3 regions of the Azospirillum argentinense genome follow, and region 3 is predicted to be linked to each of the others. Evidence: riboswitches for the same ligand, from Rfam matches in the RefSeq annotation. Region 3 holds a riboswitch; each other region holds the start of a gene.

Region 1 (7,230 bases), 800 kb from region 3:
TGGCCTGCCCGCCGCCATCGACCAGCCAGCCGAACTTCGGCGGCAGCCGGTGGAGGTCCCGGTCGGCCGCCAGCCGGGCGTCGAGCGCCAGGGCGTAGGGGCGCACGTCCAGCACCGCCGTCCCGTCCAGGCCGGCAGTCGGGGAGGTCAGCACGTTGCGCACCGCCTCGCTCTCCGCGTCCTCCGAGACGTAGCCGAGCGCGCGAAGTTCCTCGATCAGCGCGGCCATGTCCGTAGCGGCGACGCCGCGCAGTTGCAGGTTGCCGCGGTGGCTGAGGTCGACCAGACCGTTGCCGTAACGCCGCCCCAGCTCCGCGATCCGTTTCGCCGAGGCGGCGGGAAGCACCCCGGCGGGGACGCGCACGCGGACCAGCAGCCCGTCGCCGACCTCCATGGGGGCCAGAACGCCGGGGCACATGCCGCGCCGGCGCGGCGGGTTGCGGCGTTGGGTGATCGCGCTCATGCGGACATCTCCTTGCGGCGGCGCAGATCGTCGCCCGTCGAATTGCGGCGTGGGTGCCAGAGACCGCGCTCCAGGGCTTCGGTCAACCGGTCCAGGATATGCCGGGCGGCGGCCGGATTGGACTGCGCCAGGAAGTCCCACACCCGCTGGTCGTCCACATAGGCGTCGTACAACTGGTCGAAATGGTGGGGCCGCACCGCCGTGGTGGTCGCGGCGAAGGCGAACAGCGTGTCCACGCTCGCCGCCAGCTCCCCGGCGCCGCGGTAGCCGTGGCGCATCATGCCGTCGATCCAGCGCGGGTTGGCCGCCCGGCCGCGCAGCACGCGGGCGATCTCCTCCCCCAGTGTGCGGACGGTCACGCTCTCCGGCTCCGAGCTGTCGAGATGGTAGAGCGCCGGGTCGTTGTCGACCAGGGCGGCGGCGGCGGAGAAGCCGCCCTCATACTGCATGAAGCCGTCGGTGGAGAGGACGTCGTGCTCCCGCTGATCCTGGTGGTGGATGAGCGCGTCGGCCCCGCCGATGCGGCGGCGGAACAGGCTGGGCAGCGGAACGCCCTCCAGCCCCTTGCCGTAGGCGTGGCAGCTTCCCTCCAGATAGGCGGCGCCGAAGTCGGCCCGCACGCTCCAGTCTCCGCGCGCGATCATGCCGGGCAGCGCCGTGCCGTAGGCGCCGGGTGCGGCGCCGAAGACCCGCGCGCTGGCCCAGCGCTCGGCCTCCGCCGCCGGGGTGCCGCCGGTTTCCAGCTCGGCTCGGTCGGTGCGGAGCGCGGCGGCGATGGGGTTCACGTCCTCCGGTTCGTCCTCCGCCATCACGGCGCGGACGGCCTGGTCGAACAGGGCGATCTGCTGCGGGAAGACGTCGCGGAACAGGCCGGAGATGCGCAGCGTCACGTCCACCCGCGGCCGGCCGAGGACGGAGGCCGGCATCACCTCGAAGCCGGTGACCCGCCCGGAGCCGTTCTCCCACAGCGGGCGCACGCCGAGCAGGGCCATGGCCTGAGCCAGCTCGTCGCCGCCGGTGCGCATGGCCGGGGTGCCCCAGCAATCCACCACCAGCCGCTTCGGCCAGTCGCCGTGGTCCTGCAGATAGCGGGTGATCAGCGCGTCCGCCGCCTGCCAGCCCAGCGTCCAGGCGGTCGGCGTGGGCACGCCGCGCGGATCGAGCGCGTAGAGGTTCCGCCCGGTGGGCAGCGTATCCGCCCGCCCCCGCGCCGGGGAGCCGCCGGGGCCGGGCTTGACGAAGCGCCCGTCCAGCCCGGCCAGCAGGGCGATCATCTCCGCCTCGCCGCAGGCGTCCAGCGCCGGGGCGACGTCCTCGGCCGTGGCGAAGCGCGCGACGGCGGCGAGCAGGCGGGCGCGGCGCTCCGGCTCCGGCGTGGTGCCGAAGACGTGCAGCCCGTCGCGGATCTGCATCTCCTTGATGTCGCAGAGATGGGCGTCGAGGCGGCTGAGGATGGCGTCGGGGTCGTCGTCGGGCCGCAGGTTGCAGTCGGCGGCGACGCCGGATGTCCAGGCCAGATCGAGGATGGTCTGGCGCAGCGTGCCCAGCCGCCGCGGGTCCAGCCCGGTCGCCATCGAATATTCGTCGATGGCCGTTTCAAGTGCGGCGAGGTCGCCGTGCAGCCCGGCCTCGACCGGCGGCGGGGTCAGGTGGCCGATCAGGACCGCGCCCAACCGGCGGCGCGCCTGCACCCCCTCTCCGGGGTTGTTGACGATGAAGGGGTAGAGGCAGGGCAAGGGACCGGCGACGATCTCCGGCCAGCAGTCGGCGGACAGGGCGACGGCCTTGCCCGGCAGCCATTCCAGCGTCCCGTGCGCGCCCACCTGCACCAGCGCGTGGATGCCCAGGACATGGCGGAGCCAGAGGTGGAAGGCGAAGTAGCCGTGGCTGGGCGGCGTCTCCGGGTCGTGGTGCTGGGTGGTGGTCAGCGGACCGTGGCCGCGGCTCGGCTGCACGGCGACGGCGACGTTGCCGCAGGCCAGCACCGTGAAGCGGAAGGCGGTGCCGTCGGAACGTGGGTCGGCCTCCTCGTCGCCCCAGGTGGCGGCGATGCGGGCGCGGGTCTCGGCGGGGACGAGGCGGCGGTAGTCCTCAAAGCTCAGCGCGGCGGTACTCCCGCCGGTCAGCGTCTCCATCAGGGCGGCGGGGCCGTCGGGAAGCCCGTCGAGCCCATAGCCCTCGGCGCGCAGCCGTTCCAGAATGCCGACGACGCTCGCCGGGGTGTCGAGGCCCACCGCGTGGCCGATGCCGCCGCCCGGCCCCGGATAGTCGGACAGCACCAGCGCCAGCTTGCGCCCGGCCCTTGGCGTGGCGCCCAGCCGCACCCAGGCGGCGGCCAGATCGGCGGCGAAGGCCACCCGGTCGGGCACCGGGCGGATCAGCGTCGGAGCGAACTCCAGGTCGGGGTCCAGCGCCCCTTCGGCCTTGAAGGCGATGGCACGGGTCAGGATGCGCCCGTCCATCTCCGGCAGCACAACGTTCATGGCGAGGTCGGATGGCCCCATGCCGCGGGCGGAGCCGCGCCAGCCCTCCTCGGGCGTGGTGGACAGCACGGCCTGAAGCACCGGCGTGCCGTTGGCTTCCAGTGGCGACCCGTCCTCGCGCGCCGCCGAGAAGCCGGTCAGGTTCATCACGACGGCGGCGTCGCGGGCGGTCAGGGTGGCGCGCATCCAGGCGGCGCAGTCCGGTTCCTTCAGGCTCGCCACGAACAGCGGCAGCGGGGCGAGGCCGCGCGCGGCCAGCGCGTCGCACAGCGCGTGCACCGGCTCCAGGTCGCCGGCCAGCAGGTGGGAGCGGTAGAATACGACCGGCGCGCAGGGGCCGGTGACGTGGCCGGACCAGCCCTCATAGACGCCAAAGCGCGGCACCGGCGCCGGTTCGCGCCAAGGGCGGTCCTGCCCGGCCAGCGTGGCGGCGTAGGCCAGCAGGTTGGCCATGTTGTCCGGCCCGCCTTCGGTGAATCCACGCCACAGCCGTTGCGCCGCCTCCGCCGGAACGGTGCCGTAGCCCTCCAGGGCGGGGTTCGGCTGGGCGCAGCCGGGCAGCACGGCCAGCGCCACCCCGGACTCCCGGCAGGCGGCGGCGACATGGTCCAGCCCGTAGCGCCAATAGCCCGCCCCGCCGAGCAGCCGCAGAACGACCAGCTTCGCCTTGCGGATCACGGACTCGACGTAAAGGTCCACCGACAGCGGGTGCCCCAGCCGCGCGAGATTCGCCAGCCGCAGGGTGGGCAACGTGTCGCGATGGCGCTTCCAGCAGGCGGCGAGCGCCGTCAGATCGCTGTCGGAGAAGGACAGGACGACGAGGTCCGCCGGGCTCTGCCCCAGATCCACGGCCTGGGGGCCGGCGTCGAGGTCTTCCTGGCGGGCGGCGAGTAGGTGCATGGCGAAAGTGCTTTACGAAAATCCCCTCTCCCCTCTGGGGAGAGGGTTAGGGTGAGGGGGTTGCGCGTGGCGGAACGCCCGGCGTAAGCGCAACCCCCTCACCGGCCCTGCGGGCCACCCTCTCCCCAGAGGGGAGAGGGTTGTGAAGGCTAAAAATCACCCCAGCGCCGCGGACACGGCGTCGCGGTCCAGGCCCGTCTCGCCGATCACCACCAGACGGCTGCGGCGCGGCTCGTCGGGCTTCCAGAAGCGGTCGAAATGGGTCTGGATGCGCGTTCCCACGCCCTGCACCAGAAGGCGCATCGGCTTGCCCGGCACGTCGATGAAACCTTTCAGGCGCAGCACGCCATGGGCGGCGGCGACCCGCTCCAGCGTCTTCGCCAGCGCCGCCGGGTCGGGTTGCGGGCCGAGTTCCACGACGAAGCTGGTGAAGTCGTCGTGGTCGTGGCCCTCCTCCTCGTCATGGTGGCTGGGGCGGTTGGCGAGGTCGTCCTCGGCCCCGGCGCCGACGCCGAGAAGCACCACCGGATCGACCCTGCCGTTGCTGGCGCGCAGGATCTTGGCCTCGCGCCCAGCCCCGCCCTCAGCCATGCCGCCCTCGGCCATGGCGGCGCGGATCAGGTCCTCGACCTTGGCCAGATCGGCGGCATCCACCAGATCGGTCTTGTTCACCACGATCAGGTCGGCGCAGAGGAGCTGGTCCTCGAACACCTCCTCCACCGGGGTCTCGTGGTCGAGTTGCCCGGCCTCGGCGGCCTGGGCGGCCAGCGCCGCCGGATCGGGGGCGAAGCGGCCCTCCGCGGCGGCGGCGGCGTCGACCACCGCGACCACCCCGTCCACCGTCACCCGGGTCTTGATCGCCGGCCAATGGAAGGCCTGGACGAGTGGCTTCGGCAGGGCGAGGCCGCTGGTCTCGATGATGATGTGTTCCGGCGGCTGCGGGCGGGACAGCAGCTTCTCGATGGCCGGGACGAAATCGTCGGCGACGGTGCAGCACAGGCAGCCGTTCGCCAGCTCGATCACGTCATCCTCGGTGCAGGTCGGATCGCCGCAGGCGCGCAGGATTTCGCCGTCGATGCCGACGTCGCCGAACTCGTTGATGATCAGCGCCAGACGGCGCCCGCCGGCCTGCTCCAGCAGGCTGCGGATCAGCGTCGTCTTCCCGGCGCCGAGAAAGCCGGTGATGACGGTGGCCGGGGTCTTTCCGGCGGTCAGCGGGCCGGTGGTCATGATCTGGCTTCCTTGTCTCCGCCACACCCGGCGGATTGGATGAGTGTCGGTCCGGCGGCAGGTTTCCTGGCTTGCGGGTCGTCGTCGCGCCTCCCGCCTTCCCGGCCTGTCGGCCCGTGGCATGTCCGGAGGCCGACTCGCCGCACACAGTTGCGGGGGCAGCCGCGGCCTTGGACCCCATCCGGGTCCGCACCGCATTCCCTATTATCCCCGCGCCTTCACGGCGGCCGGGGCACCGTCGGAGGCGCAGAATTGCAGGCGGACCCCCGATTTGCAAGCGGCCATTTGGCGCCCGGAAACCGTGTCGCCGAACCCGGAGCGCTTCGCCCATGCCGCCGTCGGTGTGTCGGAAGATCGGTACAGTCTGTCTGGAAAGCTGACACTCCGGACGGTATGGGACGCCCACGGTCTCATAGGGGGAAATAAACGATTTCAAGGGCTTGTTCGAATCTTCCGCAGTTGGCATGTTCTGTGCTTATATCAGCCTAACCAAAAACGCGGACCGGCAGACGACGCGGACGAACAGGGAGGGAAAAACGGCACCCATGGCCGACGACATCATTCTGGAAGCGCGTGGACTCTCGAAGGAGTTCAAGGGCTTCATCGCGGTGAAGGAGGTGAATCTCCAGGTCCGCCGCGGCACCATCCACGCGCTGATCGGCCCGAACGGCGCCGGCAAGAGCACGGTCTTCAACCTGCTGACCAAGTTCCTGACGCCGACGCGTGGCCAGATCCTGTACAAGGGGCGCGACATCACCGCCATGAAGCCCGCCGACGTGGCGCTGCTCGGCATGGTGCGGTCGTTCCAAATTTCCGCGGTCTTCCCGCACCTCAGCGTGCTGGAGAATGTCCGCGTCGCGCTGCAGCGCCCGCGCGGCACCAGCTTCCATTTCTGGAAGCCCGAGGCCAGCCTGCACGACCTGCACGACCGCGCCGAGGAACTGATCGAGGCGGTGAACCTGACCCCCTGGGCCGGCCACACCGCCGCCGAGTTGCCCTACGGCCGCAAGCGCGCGCTGGAGATCGCCACCACGCTGGCGCTCGACCCGGAGGTGATGCTGCTCGACGAGCCGCTGGCCGGCATGGGCCACGAGGACATCGAAGGCACCGCCGCGCTGATCAAGCGCGTCTCCGCCGACCGCACCATCCTGATGGTGGAGCACAACCTGTCGGTCGTCGCCCACCTGTCGGACACCATCACCGTGCTCCGCCGCGGCGAGATCCTGGCGGAGGGCGCATACGACGTCGTATCGCGCAACCCGCAGGTCATGGAAGCCTACATGGGGACGGGTGAGGTGGGCCATGCCTGACGGCGCGAATGTGAAAACGGCCATGCTGGAGATCCGCGACCTCCAGGCCTTCTACGGCGAAAGCCACGTGCTGCACGGCGTCAACATCGACGTGCGCCAGGGCGAGGTGGTGACCCTGCTGGGCCGCAACGGCGCCGGCAAGACGACGACCATGCGCTCGATCATGGGCATCGTCGGCAAACGCAACGGTTCGATCCGCTTCCAGGGCAAGGAGCTGATCGGCATGGCGCAGCACAAGATTCCCCGCCTCGGCATCGGCTACGTGCCGGAGGAGCGCGGCATCTTCGCCTCGCTCAGCGTGGACGAGAACCTGATGCTGCCGCCGGTGGTCAAGTCGGGCGGCATGACGGTGCCGCAGATCTACGAGCTGTTCCCGAACCTGCAGGGCCGCGGCACCACCCAGGGCACGCGCCTGTCGGGCGGCGAGCAGCAGATGCTGGCCATCGCGCGCATCCTGCGCACCGGCGCCGACCTGATCCTGCTCGACGAGCCGACCGAGGGGCTTGCCCCCGTCATCATCGAGCAGATCGGGGTGGCGGTGCGCAAGCTGAAGCAGCGCGGCTTCACCATCGTGCTGGTGGAGCAGAATTTCCGCTTCGCCGCGACCATCGCCGACCGCCATTACGTGATGGAGGAAGGCCATGTCGTCGACATGATCCCCAACGACCAGCTCGCCCAGAACATGGACAAGCTCCACACCTATCTGGGTGTCTGACCAAATCACCCCCTCTGCCGAAAACACGCAAAACAAAGCCAATCGAAGGGAGTTCGAAATGCTCAAGACGTTGCTTTGCGGGACCGCATTGCTGGCGCTGACCGCCGGGGCCGCGCACGCCCAGGTCTC
Region 2 (7,230 bases), on a different replicon from region 3:
GCCATGATATCGCCGGAAAGCGGCTTCGGCGGACGTCGCGCGCCGCGGCATCTGAAATGGCGAAGTTCGACCGCCGACCATGCCTTTCCCGCATGGTTCGAACGCATACCCCTACCTCCAATGCGTTTTTGTGCATAATCTACAGCTTTGGCGCCATGCCGACGGCTCTGGTTCCCTTGGAGCCGGAGCCTTCGGGCAGGAACACGCCACCGCACCATGACGCAGGGGGCACCGGGGACTGTGACCGCCCATCTGAAGATGACCGTTCTATCGGCCACCGTTGCCGCCGCCGCCGCCGCGGCCGGGGCCTCCTACGCCTACGTCGATCTTTCGCTCCACCGGATGGGCGCCTCGGCCACCGCAATCGGGCTGAACGCCGCCATGCCGGCCTTGGCATGGCTGCTGACGACGCCGTTGATGCCGACACTTTTGCGCCGCTTCGACCCGGGAGCGGTGTTGAGAGCCTTGCTGGTGGTCGCCATGCTCTCCCCGCTCGGCTTCGTGCTGTCGGCCGACCAGGATGTGTGGATGGCGCTGCGCTTCCTGTTCGGCGGCAGCCTGGGCATGGTGTTCCGCCTGACCGAGTACTGGATCAGCGCCGCCTCGCCGGACGACCGGCGGGGGTTCAACGTCGGTCTTTACGCCAGCGCGTTCTGCGCCGGGGCCGCCGTGGGAGCGGCTCTCGTCCCGCTCACGGGAACCGAGGGCTGGCCGACGATCCTGCTGATCCAGGCGCTGGTCGGCGTCGCGCTGGTCATGCTGACCGTTGCGAAGGCCGCGCCGCCGCGGATCACCGGGGCGCCCCGGATTTCGCTGGCCAAGCTGAGCGCTTCCGTCGCCGTGATGACGGCGCTGATCTTCGGGCTGTTCGAATCGGTCCCCTACACGCTGATGCCGGTCTACGCGGTGACGGCCGGCCTGTCGGAGGACTGGGCGGCGGGGACGGTCAGCGCCTTCCTGATCGGCGCGCTGCTGTTCCCGATCCCGGTCGGTGCGCTCGCCGATCGCGTCGGCAAGCCCGGGGTGCTGGCCGCCTGCGGGGTCGCCGGGCTGGCGGTCCCCCTGATCCTGCCGGCCACGCTGGACGTGCCGCAAGCGCTGATGGCCGCCATGCTCGTCTGGGGTGGCGCGGCCGGCAGCCTGTACACCGTGGCGCTGGCCATGCTGGCCGACCGCTTCCGGGGCGTCGACCTCGCCACCGCCAACGTCGCCTTCGGCACGTTGTACGCCTTCGGTGCGCTGGTCGGGCCGCTTCTGCACGGCATGGCCATGGACTGGCACCCTCCGCAAGGGCTGATGGAAAGCAGCTTTCTGCTGTTCCTCGTTTACCTGAGCACGATGCTCTGGAGTTTCCGCCGCATGGGAAGCCGGCCATGACCCCCGCTCACGACATGCCCGGCCGTGTGCTGGGGGAGGCTGCCGAGGACTTCCAGCAGGCGGCCGACGTGGACGATCTGTGGGCGCGGCTGCACCGCCATCTGGCGGGCTTCGGCGTCACCGCCCTGGTGTACGGCGCCGAAGCGTTCGCCGACACCGGGCGCACGCACGACATCATGCTGACCAGCTTCGGCGGCGCCTACATGGACGCCAAGATGTCCGGCGGGCTGTACTGGTGCGACGAGTTCGTGCGGGCGGCCAGGGTGGAAACCGCCCCCCTGCTGTGGAGCGACACCTCCCGCTTGGACGGGATCAGCCCGGCGGGCAAACGCTCGCTCGACATCGATTGGGCCTTCGGTATGACCACGGGCGTCACGCTTCCCATGCGCTTCAACAACGGGTTGGGAGTCAGCGCGCTTGGCCTGTGCGCGGCGCACCTGTCCTGGGCCGGGTTCGACCGAATCTGGTGGGAGAACAGCCGGGCGATTTCCGGCATCGTCCACGCCTTCGACGTCCGCCTGCGCGAAGGGTGTGTGCGCGACGCCCTCCCGCTGGCCCCCCGCGAGCGCGAGTGCTTGCTGTGGTTGGCCGTCGGCCTGCGCCCGCAGCAGATCGCCCACCGGCTCGGCACGCATGTGAAGACGGTGGAGAAGCAGATCGAATCCGCCCGACGCAAACTCAACGCGGCCACCACCATCCAGGCGGTTTCCACCGCGCTGGCCTACGGCCTGATCACGCTGTGACGCGCGCCGCCGGTTCGGCAACCGGCAGGGCTAATCCATAGGGGCCTTTGCCGCGGCGGCGTTATCGGTTGGATGATGGCTTACCCAATCGAACGAATCCCCGGAGCCCGTCCGCCATGCCGACACCGCCGCACGGAACGCCCGACCGCGGGCTGAAGCCGTTCATCCTCGCCATTCATCGCGAAGCGCTGGACACCGCCGCGACCAAGGGGCTGACCGGCACGCTGGCGCAGGTCGCCGCGCTCCAGGACACCGCCAGCCTCGCCTCGGCCAGGGCCGGGCGCCCCGTCACGGAGGAGGAGGTGATGCGCCTGCTTCTGCGGGAGCGCCGCGCCCGCAACATCCATGAGGCGGCGGGGACGGCTCCGGTGACTCCGATCCGGAAGCCGGCGGCCGCACCCTCCCGATTCCATCTGGGGCGCTGGCGGAGCGTGGCGATGGGAATGGCCCGCTCGGCGTCCGCCGGGCCGGCTGGAAAGGCCCGCTTGTAGGAAACGGGCGGCGCTCCGTACGCCGGTACCGAGTGAGTACGCCCATTGCCCTGTTGAGTGAGGCGCGGGGCGCACTGAGGCTGTCGCTTCCCCGCTGTTCGGCACGAAACACACAATGGGAGGTCTCATGTCCGTTCGCCTGGATCGCCGCCAATTGCTGCTCTCCGCCGGAGCCGCCGCGCTGGTGCTGGCCGTGGCGCCGCGCTTCGTCCTGGCCCAAACAACAGGGGGCCAAACTCCGGCTGGCCAAACTCCGGGCGGCAAGGGATTCACGCTGCCGCCGCTGCCCTACGCGCCCGCCGCGCTGGAGCCGCACATCGACGCGACGACCATGAGCGTGCATCACGACAAGCACCATCAGGCTTACGTCGACAACCTCAACAAGGCGCTCGCCAACCACGGCAACCTTCAGGCGATGCCGCTGGCCGACCTGCTGAAGCGTGTGCCGGAACTGCCGGAAAGCATCCGCACCGCGGTGCGCAACAACGGCGGCGGTCACGCGAACCACAGCATGTTCTGGAGCATCATGGGACCGAACGCCGGCGGCGCCCCGGACGGTGAGGTGGGGGCTGCCATCACGCGCGACTTCGGCGGCTTCGACGATTTCAAGGCGCGGTTCAACACGGCGGGCGCCGGGCAGTTCGGCAGCGGTTGGGTCTTCGTCACCGCCGACCCGTCGTCGGGCAAGCTTGCCATCGCCGCCCGCCCGAACCAGGATTCGCCGGCCATGGAGGGCGTGCCCGTGCTGATGGGCAACGATGTATGGGAGCACGCCTATTACCTGAAGTACCAGAACCGCCGCGCCGACTATCTGGCGGCTTGGTGGAACGTCGTCGACTGGGGCGCGGTGAACCGCCGCTACGCGGCGATCCGCAAGGGCGAGCTGGTGATCTGACCGGTCCGCTGACCTGAAACGGAAAAGGGCGGCGGGTCATCCCCGCCGCCCTTCCTGCGAACCATCCGGTCCGAGGCGCCGGTCAGGCGCCCTGGTGCAGGCGGATGTTGAACAGCGGGCCCTGGCTCTGGCGGCGCAGCGCCTTGGCGACGGCCAGCACGGCGAGGTCGGCCAGCGGCTCGACGATGATGACGGTCATGTAGGCGGCGCCGAAGGAGGCGACTTCCGTCATGGTCTCGGCGGTGAAGCCGTGGCCGTAGAAGGCCCAGAAGGCCACCCAGGCGACGATGCCGCCCTGGTAGGCGGTGGAAAGGGCCAGCGCCTGCGAGTACTTCAGGTCGACATAGGGGGTGGCGTCGGGAACGATCCGCTTCGCCAGCAGGCTGATGCCCCACAGCGGGACCAGCAGCGTGGTGACGTTCATGCCGTACTGCGGCAGGTCGAACGGCGCGAAGAACAGGCCCTGGATCAGCAGGCCGGCGGCGAGGCCGATGGAGGCCGCACCGGCGCCGAACAGCAGGAGCAGCGTCGAACCGAGGATCAGGTGAACCTCCGACACGCCCACGGGGTGGTGCGGGAACACCTCGAAGAAGCTGAAGACCAGCGCGGTGGCGATCAGGCTGCGCAGCACCAGCGGCGCGACCCCGCCGTTGTTGCGGACGTCGTCGCGCGCCAGCTTGCCGGCCATCGCGAAGCCGCCGGCGGCCGTCGCGTAGCTGAGAGCGATCTTGGCGCCGTCCACGACGCCGGGTTCGATGTGCATGCTCTATGCCCTTTCCGAGTCTGCCATGCGTTGGGAGGGGCGTCGTTGCTGGCAGGCACCGGCATCGCAACCCCCTTGGTCCCCTTGGATGGGCGCACCGGAGGGACGGCTTGCGGAAGACGGGCGGCCGTCGGACCGGACATCGGCAAGCGACCACCGGGGCACCCCGCCCGAGGACGTACGTTCGGTTACGGCAGGTCTCCTGGCTTGCGGGTCAAGGCGGCATCGTCCGGCCTTCCCGGCGCCCGTTCCCGCAGGCGGCGCCAGTGACACGGAAAGGACGAGGCCGCTCACCGCTCACAGTTGCGGGGGCAGCGCCGGATTGACCGTTTCTCCCCCTGCGGGGCGGCGCACCGGCTTCCCTCTTAGCCCCGCGACCGGAGGGCGCGGGGAACCATAACCGGCGCCAGGGTAGGGGCGGGGTCCCCCGCCGTCAAGAGGGGGATGGCGACCCATCGGGGGAGTCGCACGGCTTCCTTGACACCGCTCCCACGGAACCGACAAGGTCCGGCGGACTGCGCGAGGCCGGATCAACGGGCGAAGGACGGGGTTGCGGGCATGCTACCGGTTCATTTCCTGACCATCGTGCTGAACGGCGATCCCTTCATTCGTTACCACTTGGAGGTGTTCCGCCAACTGCCCTTCCCCTGGCATTGGCACGTCGTGGAAGGGGTGGCGGAGCAGGTCCGCGACTCCTCCTGGTGCGCGCAGCGGGGTGGGCGCGTTCCGCAGGATCTTCACCGCGACGGCCGCAGCAGCGACGGGACGTCGCAGTATCTCGACCGCATCGCCGCGGAGGAGCCCGGGCGCGTGTCGGTCTACCGCAAGCCGCCCGGCATGTTCTGGCAAGGCAAGGTGGAAATGGTGACCGCGCCGCTGGCCGCCATGACGGAGGACTGCCTGCTCTGGCAGATCGATGCGGACGAGCTGTGGACGGCGGAGCAGATCACCCGGGCGCGCCGGATGTTCCTCGATTCGCCGTCGCGCACGGCGGCTCTCTACCTCTGCCACTTCTTCGTCGGCCCGTCCCTGGTCCTCGACCGGCTGGACCAGTACGGCAATTACCGCGCCTACGAATGGTTACGCACCTGGCGGTACCGGCCGGGGGATTTCTGGCACTCGCACGTTCCGCCCCGGCTGATGCGCCCGCAGCCCGACGGGTCGGACCTCGAACTCGGCGCGGCCAACCCCTTCCTGCACGAGGAGACGGCGGCGGGCGGGCTGGTTTTCCAGCATTTCGCCTACGCGACGCGGGAGCAGGTCGCGTTCAAGGAAATCTATTACGGCTACGACGGCGCGGTCGGTCGGTGGGACGCCCTGCAGGCGGCGGGCCGAGCGGTCGGCAACGGCACCCTCCCGCTGCGCGATTTCTTCCCCTGGGTGACCGACGCGGCGACCGTCTCGCGGGCTGAGCATGCCATGGTGGAGCCGCTGGCGCGCCCGGATGCCGAGGGAACCTGGGGCTTCGTGCCGCCGGCGCGGGGCGCCTCGACCGCCCCGGCGGTGGCGCTGCTGCGGAACTCCGGACCCGCCGTTCGCCGCCGCACGCTCGTCCCCGGTGAACCGCCGCCCTTCCCGACCGACCTGATCCGCAGCGTCGGCGTGTTCCTGCCGGACGGGGTGGGGGGCGTGCTGGGGGCGTCCGGCGTCCTGCGGGAGCTGCGGCGGGCCTTGCCGCTGGCCCGGATCACCGTTTTCGCGACGCCGGACGCGGAGGCGGCGTTTGCCCTCTGCCCCTACGTCAACCAGCGCGTCACCCTCCCACCGCTGAAGGGGCGAGCGCCCGACGACGCGCTGGTGACCGCCGTGCGCCAGGAGATCGGCCAGCAGTTCAGCGGCGCCTTCGACCTCACGATCAATCCCCACCGGGGCGAGGATGCCAGCTTCGCCAACCGCCTGATGCAGGATACAGGGGCGCCGCTCCGCCTTGGTTGCAGGGTCGGTCGGCCGGTGCGCGGCTATTACGCCGACGCCTTCCTGACCCACGTCGCGGCGACTCCCGCCGGGCTGCTGGGGGCGCTGACCACCGGGGAGCCGGACCCCGCCACGGAGGTCTGGACCTCCCCCGCCGGCGAGCGCGCCGCCGCCGCGCTTCTGGCCGAGGGCGTTCCGGCGCGCTGGCGTTGCGCGGTCGGCCTCTCCGCGTCCGTCGGCACCGGCAGCCTGTCGGAGCTGTGCCGCCGGCTTGCCGTGCGGGGCGACACCGCCCTGATCCTGGTCGGCGATGAGGCCGCCCGGGGGGCCGCGGCGCGCATCGCCGGGGAAACCGGAAGCGCCTGCCTGAACGCGGTGGGGCGGCTGGGTTTCGACGGGCTGTGCGCCCTGCTGCGGCGCTGCGACCTGTTCGTCGGAACCGGCGCGCCGGCGGAGGACATCGCCGTGGCGGCCCGGCTTCCCATGGTCGGAACCGGGCCGGAGCACGGCGATCCGACCGCCGAGGCGATGGAGAGCGCCATCGCGGCCTGGCTTGCCGACCGCGCTTGGTGACGGGCGTCCCCACCCGCCCTGTGGGATCCGCGAGGGGAAGCGTGGAAAAACGGAGGGGCAGGCGCGCAAGGCGCTTGTGTTGGCGCGTTTGCGCCGCAATGATCCGCCCCCACCGAATCCCGGACGGCCGCAAGCGGCGCGCCGCAGCGGGGCAAAACCATGGATTGAATCCGGCGGCCCGGTAAGCACACGATGCGCAGAGCAGTCATGAAACCCCGTGCGGATTGGCGTCCGGGGCTCCGCAAATACCCCTACGGCGTCCGTGCCATGAGCGCCGGCGCCTTCTGGCGCGAGGATGTGCGGTACGAGTTCTCCGCCCATCAGATCGACCTGATCGAAAGCGTCGCCGACGAGTTGCACACCATGCTGCGCGAGGCGCTGCGCGCGACGGTGGATGGGCGGGCGCTGGCCCGGCTGGGGGTCCGTGGCGGCGTGGGGCGGCTGCTGGAGGCCTCCTGGAACGACTATTGGGCC
Region 3 (7,230 bases):
GTTGGCCGGGATCGGCTCGATGCAGGCGCTGGTGCCGCCGCAGATGATGCTGATGGAGGCGGTCGGCGCGATCGCCAGCTTGTGGCTGAAGCGCGCTTTGACCCCGCGTTCGGCGGCGTCCGGGCAGGCGCCGCGCTCCTCGGCCAGCAGGACCGAGGCGGCGTCGGCGTCGCGGCGGATCTTGCGGAAGAAGCGCAGGTTCCACACCTTGGCCATGGCGCTTTCGAAGGGAATGCCCCGCGCCTGAAGGAAGGAGTGGAAGCCCATCACCCCCAACCCGACCGAGCGTTCGCGCATCGCCGAATAGACGGCGTTCTCCATCCCCTCCGGCGCTTCCTCGATGAAGCGGGTCAGCACGTTGTCGAGGAAGCGCAGCACGTCCTCGACCAGTCCCTCCTCGCCGTTCCACTCGTCCCAGGTCTCCAGGTTCATCGAGGCGAGGCAGCACACCGCCGTGCGCTCCTTACCCAGATGGTCCTTGCCGGTCGGCAGGGTGATTTCGCTGCACAGGTTGGAGGTGGAGACGCGCAGGCCGAGGTCGCGCTGGTGCTTGGGCAGGGCGCGGTTCACCGTGTCGCCGAACAGCAGGTACGGCTCGCCGGTCTGCATGCGGGCTTCCAGGATCTTCTGCCAGACCTGACGGGCGTTGATGTGCTTCAGGACGGCGCCGGTCTTAGGGCTGATCAGCGAGAAGGGCCTGTCGTCGCGCACCGCCTGCATGAAGGCGTCGGTGACGATGACAGCGTGGTGCAGGTTCAGGCTCTTGCGGTTGAAGTCGCCCGACGACTTGCGGATCTCCAGGAACTCCTCGATCTCCGGGTGGTGGATGTCCAGGTAGACGGCGGCCGAGCCGCGCCGCAGCGAGCCCTGGCTGATCGCCAGCGTCAGGCTGTCCATCACACGGATGAAGGGAATGATGCCCGACGTACTGCCGCAGCCCTTCACCGGCTCACCGATGGAGCGCACCCCGCCCCAATAGGTGCCGATGCCACCACCGTTGGAGGCCAGCCGGACGTTCTCGTTCCAGATGTCGACGATCCCGTCGAGCGAATCAGGCACCGCGTTGAGGAAGCAGGAGATCGGCAGGCCGCGCGTGGTGCCGCCGTTGCTGAGAACCGGCGTGGCCGGCATGAACCACAGGCGGGAAATCGCGTCGTACAGGCGCTGGGCGTGCGCCGCGTCGTCGGCATAGGCCGCGGCGACTCGGGCGAACAGGTCCTGATAGCTTTCCCCCGGCAACAGGTAACGGTCGTCCAGCGTCGCCTTGCCAAAGGCGGTCAGCAGGGCGTCCCGGCTGCGGTCGATGCGGATGACGGAGGGATCGGGCGGCGTCCAGCGCTCCGCCGGGGCACGACCGCCGGACCGCTCGGGCGTCCGGCGAGGCAGCGTCAGCAGGTTTCCGTGACGGTCGAAGCCGTTGGCGAAGTCCTGGGCAAGGTCTTGAGCGAGCGCCGGCATCCGTGATCCCTTGTTCTTGTGCGGCGGGAAGGCACGGGAGCACGACTTGCGCAAACGCGGACGGGAACGCCGCGCGGGGGCAAGCGCACCACCGGGACACCCCGCCCGTGGACGTTCATTCGGTTACGGCAGGTCTCCTGGCTCACGGGTCACGGCGGTTTCGTCTGGCCTTCCCGGCGCCGGCCCATTCCGCAACGGATGGGGGGCACCAGTGACGCTGAAACGACGAAACCGCTCTCCGCTCACAGTTGCGGGGGCAGCGCCGGCATTGCCGCCATTCCCCGTCCGGGGTGACGACGCACCGGCTTCCCTCTTAGCCCTAGATATTGGATATCCAGAGAACCGTAACGCAAGATGAAGTAGCGGGAAGCCCGCAGCCTGTCAAGCCATACGGATGGCGGGGGCTGCCTCCTCAGGGCCGGCGCGGAGGTTGGGCAAGCCACCGCCATGGGTCACCGCCCGCTCCGGCGCAGCCTCAGCCGAGGCAGCCGACCCGGTCGGTTCGCCGCCAATCGTCGATGATGGAGGCGTCACCCGCCAGCTTGGCGACCGTGTCCACCGCGTAAGTGCTGAGGGTAATCCGCTGCCCCCTCATGATGGTTGCCGACCCCGATTGCGGCAGCCGCCCGTCCTTTGTCCAACGCAACCGTTCCCGGGCGGTGATGCCCAACGCCTCCTCGATCTGACGGGGAGAGAAAGGGCGTTTCGCGATCCGCTCGATCGCACCGTCAAGGCCGGCCAGGGCTGCCGGAACGGTCGCCACGGCCTCGGGCTTTGGCGCAAGCGTCAGGACGTGGGCGTGCGCCGGTCCTTCGAGCGGTCCAAGCCGCTTCAGCGCCGAACGGATGCGCCGGCGCAACTCCCGTTCACGCGCCCTCAGGCCGAAGCATTCCTCCAGGCAACGCTGATGAGACACCGCCACCGTCCGCCCGCAAAGATGGATGTCCAGAAAACGACTTTTCCAAACGCCGGCGCCATCGGCAACCATGCTGCGGGTCCTCGATCAAACCGGAGGCTGGGCCACCGGATAAGGTTCGAACCGGCTGAGGCTTTCGTCAACCGTCACGGTGCGTCCGATCGGCGGAAAGGCGCGTTGCGGGCAGGATGGACGCTCACAGACCTTGCAACCGGCCCCGATCGGCGTGGCGGCGTCGGGATCGCCCAGCGCCAGCCCACGGGAATAGATCAGCCGGCCGGCGTGCTGGATGTCGCAACCGAGTCCGATCGCGAAGCTCTTCGACGGCGCGCCGTAACCGCTGCGGCCATGGACCACCGTGCGGGCGATCCACAGATAGGCCCGCCCGTCCGGCATCCGCGCCAACTGGGTCAGCAGACGACCGGGCGTCGAGAAGGCCTCGTAGACGTTCCACAGCGGGCAGGTTCCGCCGACACGGGAAAAGTGGAAGCTGGTGGCGGACTGGCGCTTCGACATGTTGCCGGCGCGATCGACCCGGACGAAGAAGAAGGGAACGCCCGGCATCCCCGGCCGCTGGAGGGTGCTCAGCCGGTGGCAGACGGTCTCGAAGCCGGTGCCGAAGCGCTGTCCCAGCAACTCAATGTCGTAGGCCACGGCCTCCGCCGTCTCCTGAAAGGCGCGGTAGGGCATGACCACGGCGCCGGCGTAATAGTTGGCAAGCCCGATGCGGGCGACCGAGCGGGCCTGCGGGCCGGAGAAGCGTCCCTCCTCGACCAGCCGGAGCAGGAGGGCCGGTTCCTGGTGGAAGGCGAGCTGGGTCGCCATCTGGAAGGCGCGGCGGCCAGGCTCCAGCGACCGGGCGATCCGCAACGTCCGGGCATCGCCGTCATACTGGCGCAGCGCGCCCTCCGGCATGGCCGTGTCGTCGGTCACCAGCGTGCGGATGCCGTGGCGGTCCGCCAGCAGCCGTTCCAGCCCGCGGTCCACCGCCCCGATCTCCAAACCGGCCTCGCCGAACAGCCGTTCCGCCGCGTCGTCCAGCGCGGCGATGTGGTTGTGATGGCGGTAGAAGAAGTCGCGCACCTCTTCGTAGGGCATCGGCGGCGGCCGCCCGCTGTCCGGCCCGGCTGGGACGATCCCCGAGGCGAGCGCATCCAGCCGTTCCGCGAGCCCGCGCCCGCGCCGGTGCAGCGCCACCAGCGCCCGGCCGACCGCCGGCATGTTGGTGGCGAGCGCCTTGATCTCGGCCATGGCGATGGTCTCGCCGGTTCCGGCCTCCGACAGGGCCTCTCGCAGATCGGCGACCAGCCGGGCTTCCTCGTCCTCCGAGAAGATCTGGACGTCGATGCCGAAGGCGGCGTTGATCCGCAGCAGCAGCGGCACCGTCAGAGGCCGCTGGTTGCGTTCGAGCTGGTTCAGATAGCTCGGCGAAATCTCCAGGATGCGGGCCAGGGCTGTCTGGGTCAGCCCCCGCTCCTCGCGCAGCCGCTGCAGCCGCACCCCCATGAACGCCTTGGCCATACCAGGAATCCCATTTGCAAAATTCGCCGACTCACTGAAAACACCTTGCAAATCTTGGCAATGTCAGCGGTCATCCAAACAAGCGGTCTGCGTATATTGCAAAGGACGCGGCTACCAGGCAAGTTCCGCCATCAGCAGCTTCAGGGTGCAAAGACACAGGGGCAAGCGGCGTCCGGCCGCTTGCCCCCGTGCGGACCACGTCAGGCGATGGTGGCGCGCAGGGTCTTGGCCGCACTGACCATGTTGGTCAGGGCCGGCAGCACCTCGGCCCACTGGCGGGTCTTGAGACCGCAGTCCGGATTGACCCACAGCCGCTCGGCGGGAATGCGCTCGGCCGCCTTCTTCATCAGATCGACGATGTGCCCTTCGGTCGGGATGTTCGGCGAGTGGATGTCGTAGACGCCGGGACCGATCTCGTTCGGGTACTTGAAGTCGTCGAAGGCGTCGAGCAGTTCCATGTCCGACCGTGAGGTCTCGATGGTGATGACGTCAGCGTCCATCGCCGCGATCGACGCGATGATGTCGTTGAACTCCGAATAGCACATGTGGGTGTGGATCTGCGTCTCGTCCGCCACCCCGTTGGCGGTGATGCGGAACGACTCCACCGCCCAGTCCAGATACGCCTGCCACTGGGACCTGCGCAGCGGCAGACCTTCACGAAGGGCGGCCTCGTCGATCTGGATCACGCCGACGCCGGCCTTCTCCAGGTCCAGCACCTCCTCCCGGATGGCGAGCGCCAGCTGGCGGCAGGATTCCGAACGCGGCTGGTCGTCGCGCACGAAGGACCAGTTGAGGATGGTCACCGGGCCGGTGAGCATGCCCTTCATCGGCTTGTCCGTCAGCGAGGCGGCGTAGGTGATCCAGTCCACGGTCATCGCCTTGGGGCGGCTGATGTCGCCGAACAGGATCGGCGGCTTCACGCAGCGCGAGCCATAGGACTGCACCCAGCCCGACTGGCTGAAGACGTAGCCATCGAGCTGCTCGCCGAAATACTCGACCATGTCGTTGCGCTCGGCCTCACCGTGAACCAGCACGTCGAGGCCCAGCGCCTCCTGCTCGCGCACGCTCCGCGCGATCTCGCCGCGCATCGCCTCGGTGTAGGCCACCGCGTCGATCGTCCCGGCCTTGAACTGGCTGCGCGCCTGACGGATCTCCTTGGTCTGCGGGAAGGAGCCGATGGTGGTGGTCGGGAACGTCGGCAGATTCAGGCGGGCGGCCTGCTTGGCGGCGCGCTCGGCGAAGGCGCTCTTGCGCCGTCCGAGCTGGGCGTCGATGGCGGCAACCGCCGCCTTCACCGCCGGGTTGTTGACCCGCGGCGAATGGCGGCGCGCTTCGATGGCGGTGCGGTTGGCCTCCAACTCGGCCGCGACGGCGGCACGGCCCCTATCCCATCCCGGGGTCAGCGCGGTCGCCAGAACCCGGATCTCCTCCAGCTTCTGCACCGCAAAGGCCAGCCATGAGCGGACCTCCTCATCCAGCTTGCGCTCGCCGGCGAGGTCGACCGGCACGTGCAGCAGCGAGCAGGACGGTGCGATCCACAGCCGCTCACCGAGCCTCTCGGCCACCGGCTCCAGCCAGTCGAGCGTTGCGTGTAGGTCGGTCTTCCAGATGTTCCGGCCGTTGACGACGCCCAGCGACACGACGCGGTCGGTCGGGAGGGCCTGGATCAGGGCATCGACCTCGTCGCGGGCGTTGATGGCGTCGAGATGGAGGCCCTGCACCGGTAGGGAGCAGACCAGTGGCAAATTCTCCTGGAGCTGGCCGAAATAGGTCGCCAGCAGCAGCTTGACCGCGCCGGTACCGAGATCCCGATAGGCCTGGGTGAAGGCGTCCCGCCACGCCGCTTCCAGCTCGGTCACCAGGATGGGTTCGTCGATCTGCACCCACTCGACGCCCTGATCGGCCAGGGCCTGCAGCAGTTCGGCGTAGACGGGCAGCAGGCGGGGCAGCAGAGCCAGCTTGTCCGAACCGTCCTTGGCCTTGCCCAGCGCGAGGTAGGTGACCGGGCCGATGATCACCGGCTTGGCCTTGACACCCTGCTCCTTGGCTTCAGCGAGTTGCTGCAGCAGACGGGAGGCGTCGAGGTTGAACTGGGTTTCGGCGTCGAACTCGGGGACGATGTAGTGGTAGTTGGTGTCGAACCACTTGGTCATCTCGCCGGCAGCGACGCCACTGCAGCATCCGCCGTGCTCTTCGGCACTATGGGCGGCGGTCTCGGCCGAACGGCCGCGCGCCACGCGGAAGTAATTGTCCAGGGCATCGCCATGGAAGCCCTTCACGCGCTCCGGCAGGTTGCCGAGCGTGAAGCTCATGTCGAGCACCTGATCGTAGAAGGCGAAATCGCCCACGGGAACGAGGTCGAGCGCGCCCTGGTCCCGCCAGTGGCGCTTGCGGAGGTCAGCGCCGACGCGGACCAGCTCGTCGCGGGAGGACGCCCCCTTCCAATAAGCCTCCAAGGCGAACTTCAACTCGCGCTTGGCGCCGATGCGGGGGAATCCGAGGGTGTGGGTCATTGCCATGGGGGGCGCCTTGAAAAGAGGGATCGGCGCGGACCATACGGAGTTCAGAACATGAATGAAAAATGGTATGATTTTATCGTTCGATAAATTTCATTCATGGATGAGGTGGACGGTATGGCGATCCTGGAGCGCATCCATCTCTCGATCATCCGCGAGGTTGATCGTCACGGCTCGCTGACGGCGGCGGCCAGCCATTTGAACCTGACCCAACCGGCGCTGAGCCACGCCATCCGCAAGCTGGAAGAGCAGCTCGGCGTGGATGTGTGGCACCGCGAAGGCCGCCGCTTGCGGCCGACCCAGGCCGGGGAATGGCTGCTGGCGGTCGCCAACCGCTTGCTGCCGCAACTGGCCCATGCTGAAGAACGCCTCCAGCAGTTCGCCCAGGGCGGGCGCGGGACCCTGCGCATCGGGATGGAATGCCATCCCTGCTATCAGTGGCTCCTGAAGATCGTCGCTCCCTACGTCGATGCTTGGCCGAAGGTCGACGTGGACGTCCGGCAGAAGTTTCAGTTCGGCGGCATCGGGGCCCTGTTCGGCCACGACATCGACATGCTGGTGACACCGGATCCGCTGTTCAAGCCCGGACTGTGCTTCGAGCCGGTGTTCGACTACGAACAGGTTCTGGTGGTCGGGCCGGGGCACCGTCTGCGCCATGCCGCCTTCGTCGAACCGCAGCAGATGGCGGACGAAGTCCTGATCACCTACCCGGTGGCGCCCGACCGTCTCGACATCTACACCCAGTTCCTGATGCCGGCCGGGATCAGCCCGAGGCAGCACAAGCCGATCGAGACGACCGACATCATGCTGCTGATGGTG

The links. Region 3 has a riboswitch for cobalamin ahead of ABAZ39_RS15885 (ribonucleoside-diphosphate reductase subunit alpha). Riboswitches for the same ligand answer to the same signal wherever they lie in the genome.
Region 1: another riboswitch for cobalamin. It lies ahead of cobW (cobalamin biosynthesis protein CobW); the one in region 3 lies ahead of ABAZ39_RS15885 (ribonucleoside-diphosphate reductase subunit alpha).
Region 2: another riboswitch for cobalamin. It lies ahead of ABAZ39_RS30230 (energy-coupling factor ABC transporter permease); the one in region 3 lies ahead of ABAZ39_RS15885 (ribonucleoside-diphosphate reductase subunit alpha).

The regions. Positions count from the first base shown of each region.
Region 1 is NZ_CP007794.1:1,160,842-1,168,071, reverse strand. Features, by position in the region: gene cobG (precorrin-3B synthase) at 1-463, opposite strand, end outside; gene cobN (cobaltochelatase subunit CobN) at 460-3,846, opposite strand; gene cobW (cobalamin biosynthesis protein CobW) at 4,003-5,076, opposite strand; cobalamin riboswitch at 5,116-5,331, opposite strand; gene ABAZ39_RS19435 (ABC transporter ATP-binding protein) at 5,622-6,386, shown strand; gene ABAZ39_RS19430 (ABC transporter ATP-binding protein) at 6,379-7,101, shown strand; gene ABAZ39_RS19425 (ABC transporter substrate-binding protein) at 7,160-7,230, shown strand, end outside.
Region 2 is NZ_CP007797.1:201,877-209,106, forward strand. Features, by position in the region: gene ABAZ39_RS30210 (MFS transporter) at 241-1,377, shown strand; gene ABAZ39_RS35220 (helix-turn-helix transcriptional regulator) at 1,374-2,120, shown strand; gene ABAZ39_RS33575 (hypothetical protein) at 2,237-2,611, shown strand; gene ABAZ39_RS30225 (superoxide dismutase) at 2,739-3,506, shown strand; gene ABAZ39_RS30230 (energy-coupling factor ABC transporter permease) at 3,589-4,269, opposite strand; cobalamin riboswitch at 4,445-4,683, opposite strand; gene ABAZ39_RS36375 (glycosyltransferase family protein) at 4,828-6,756, shown strand; gene ABAZ39_RS30240 (glutathionylspermidine synthase family protein) at 6,964-7,230, shown strand, end outside.
Region 3 is NZ_CP007794.1:361,529-368,758, reverse strand. Features, by position in the region: gene ABAZ39_RS15885 (ribonucleoside-diphosphate reductase subunit alpha) at 1-1,458, opposite strand, end outside; cobalamin riboswitch at 1,569-1,820, opposite strand; gene ABAZ39_RS33075 (hypothetical protein) at 1,934-2,446, opposite strand; gene ABAZ39_RS15875 (short-chain fatty acyl-CoA regulator family protein) at 2,462-3,895, opposite strand; gene metE (5-methyltetrahydropteroyltriglutamate--homocysteine S-methyltransferase) at 4,096-6,414, opposite strand; gene ABAZ39_RS15865 (LysR family transcriptional regulator) at 6,511-7,230, shown strand, end outside.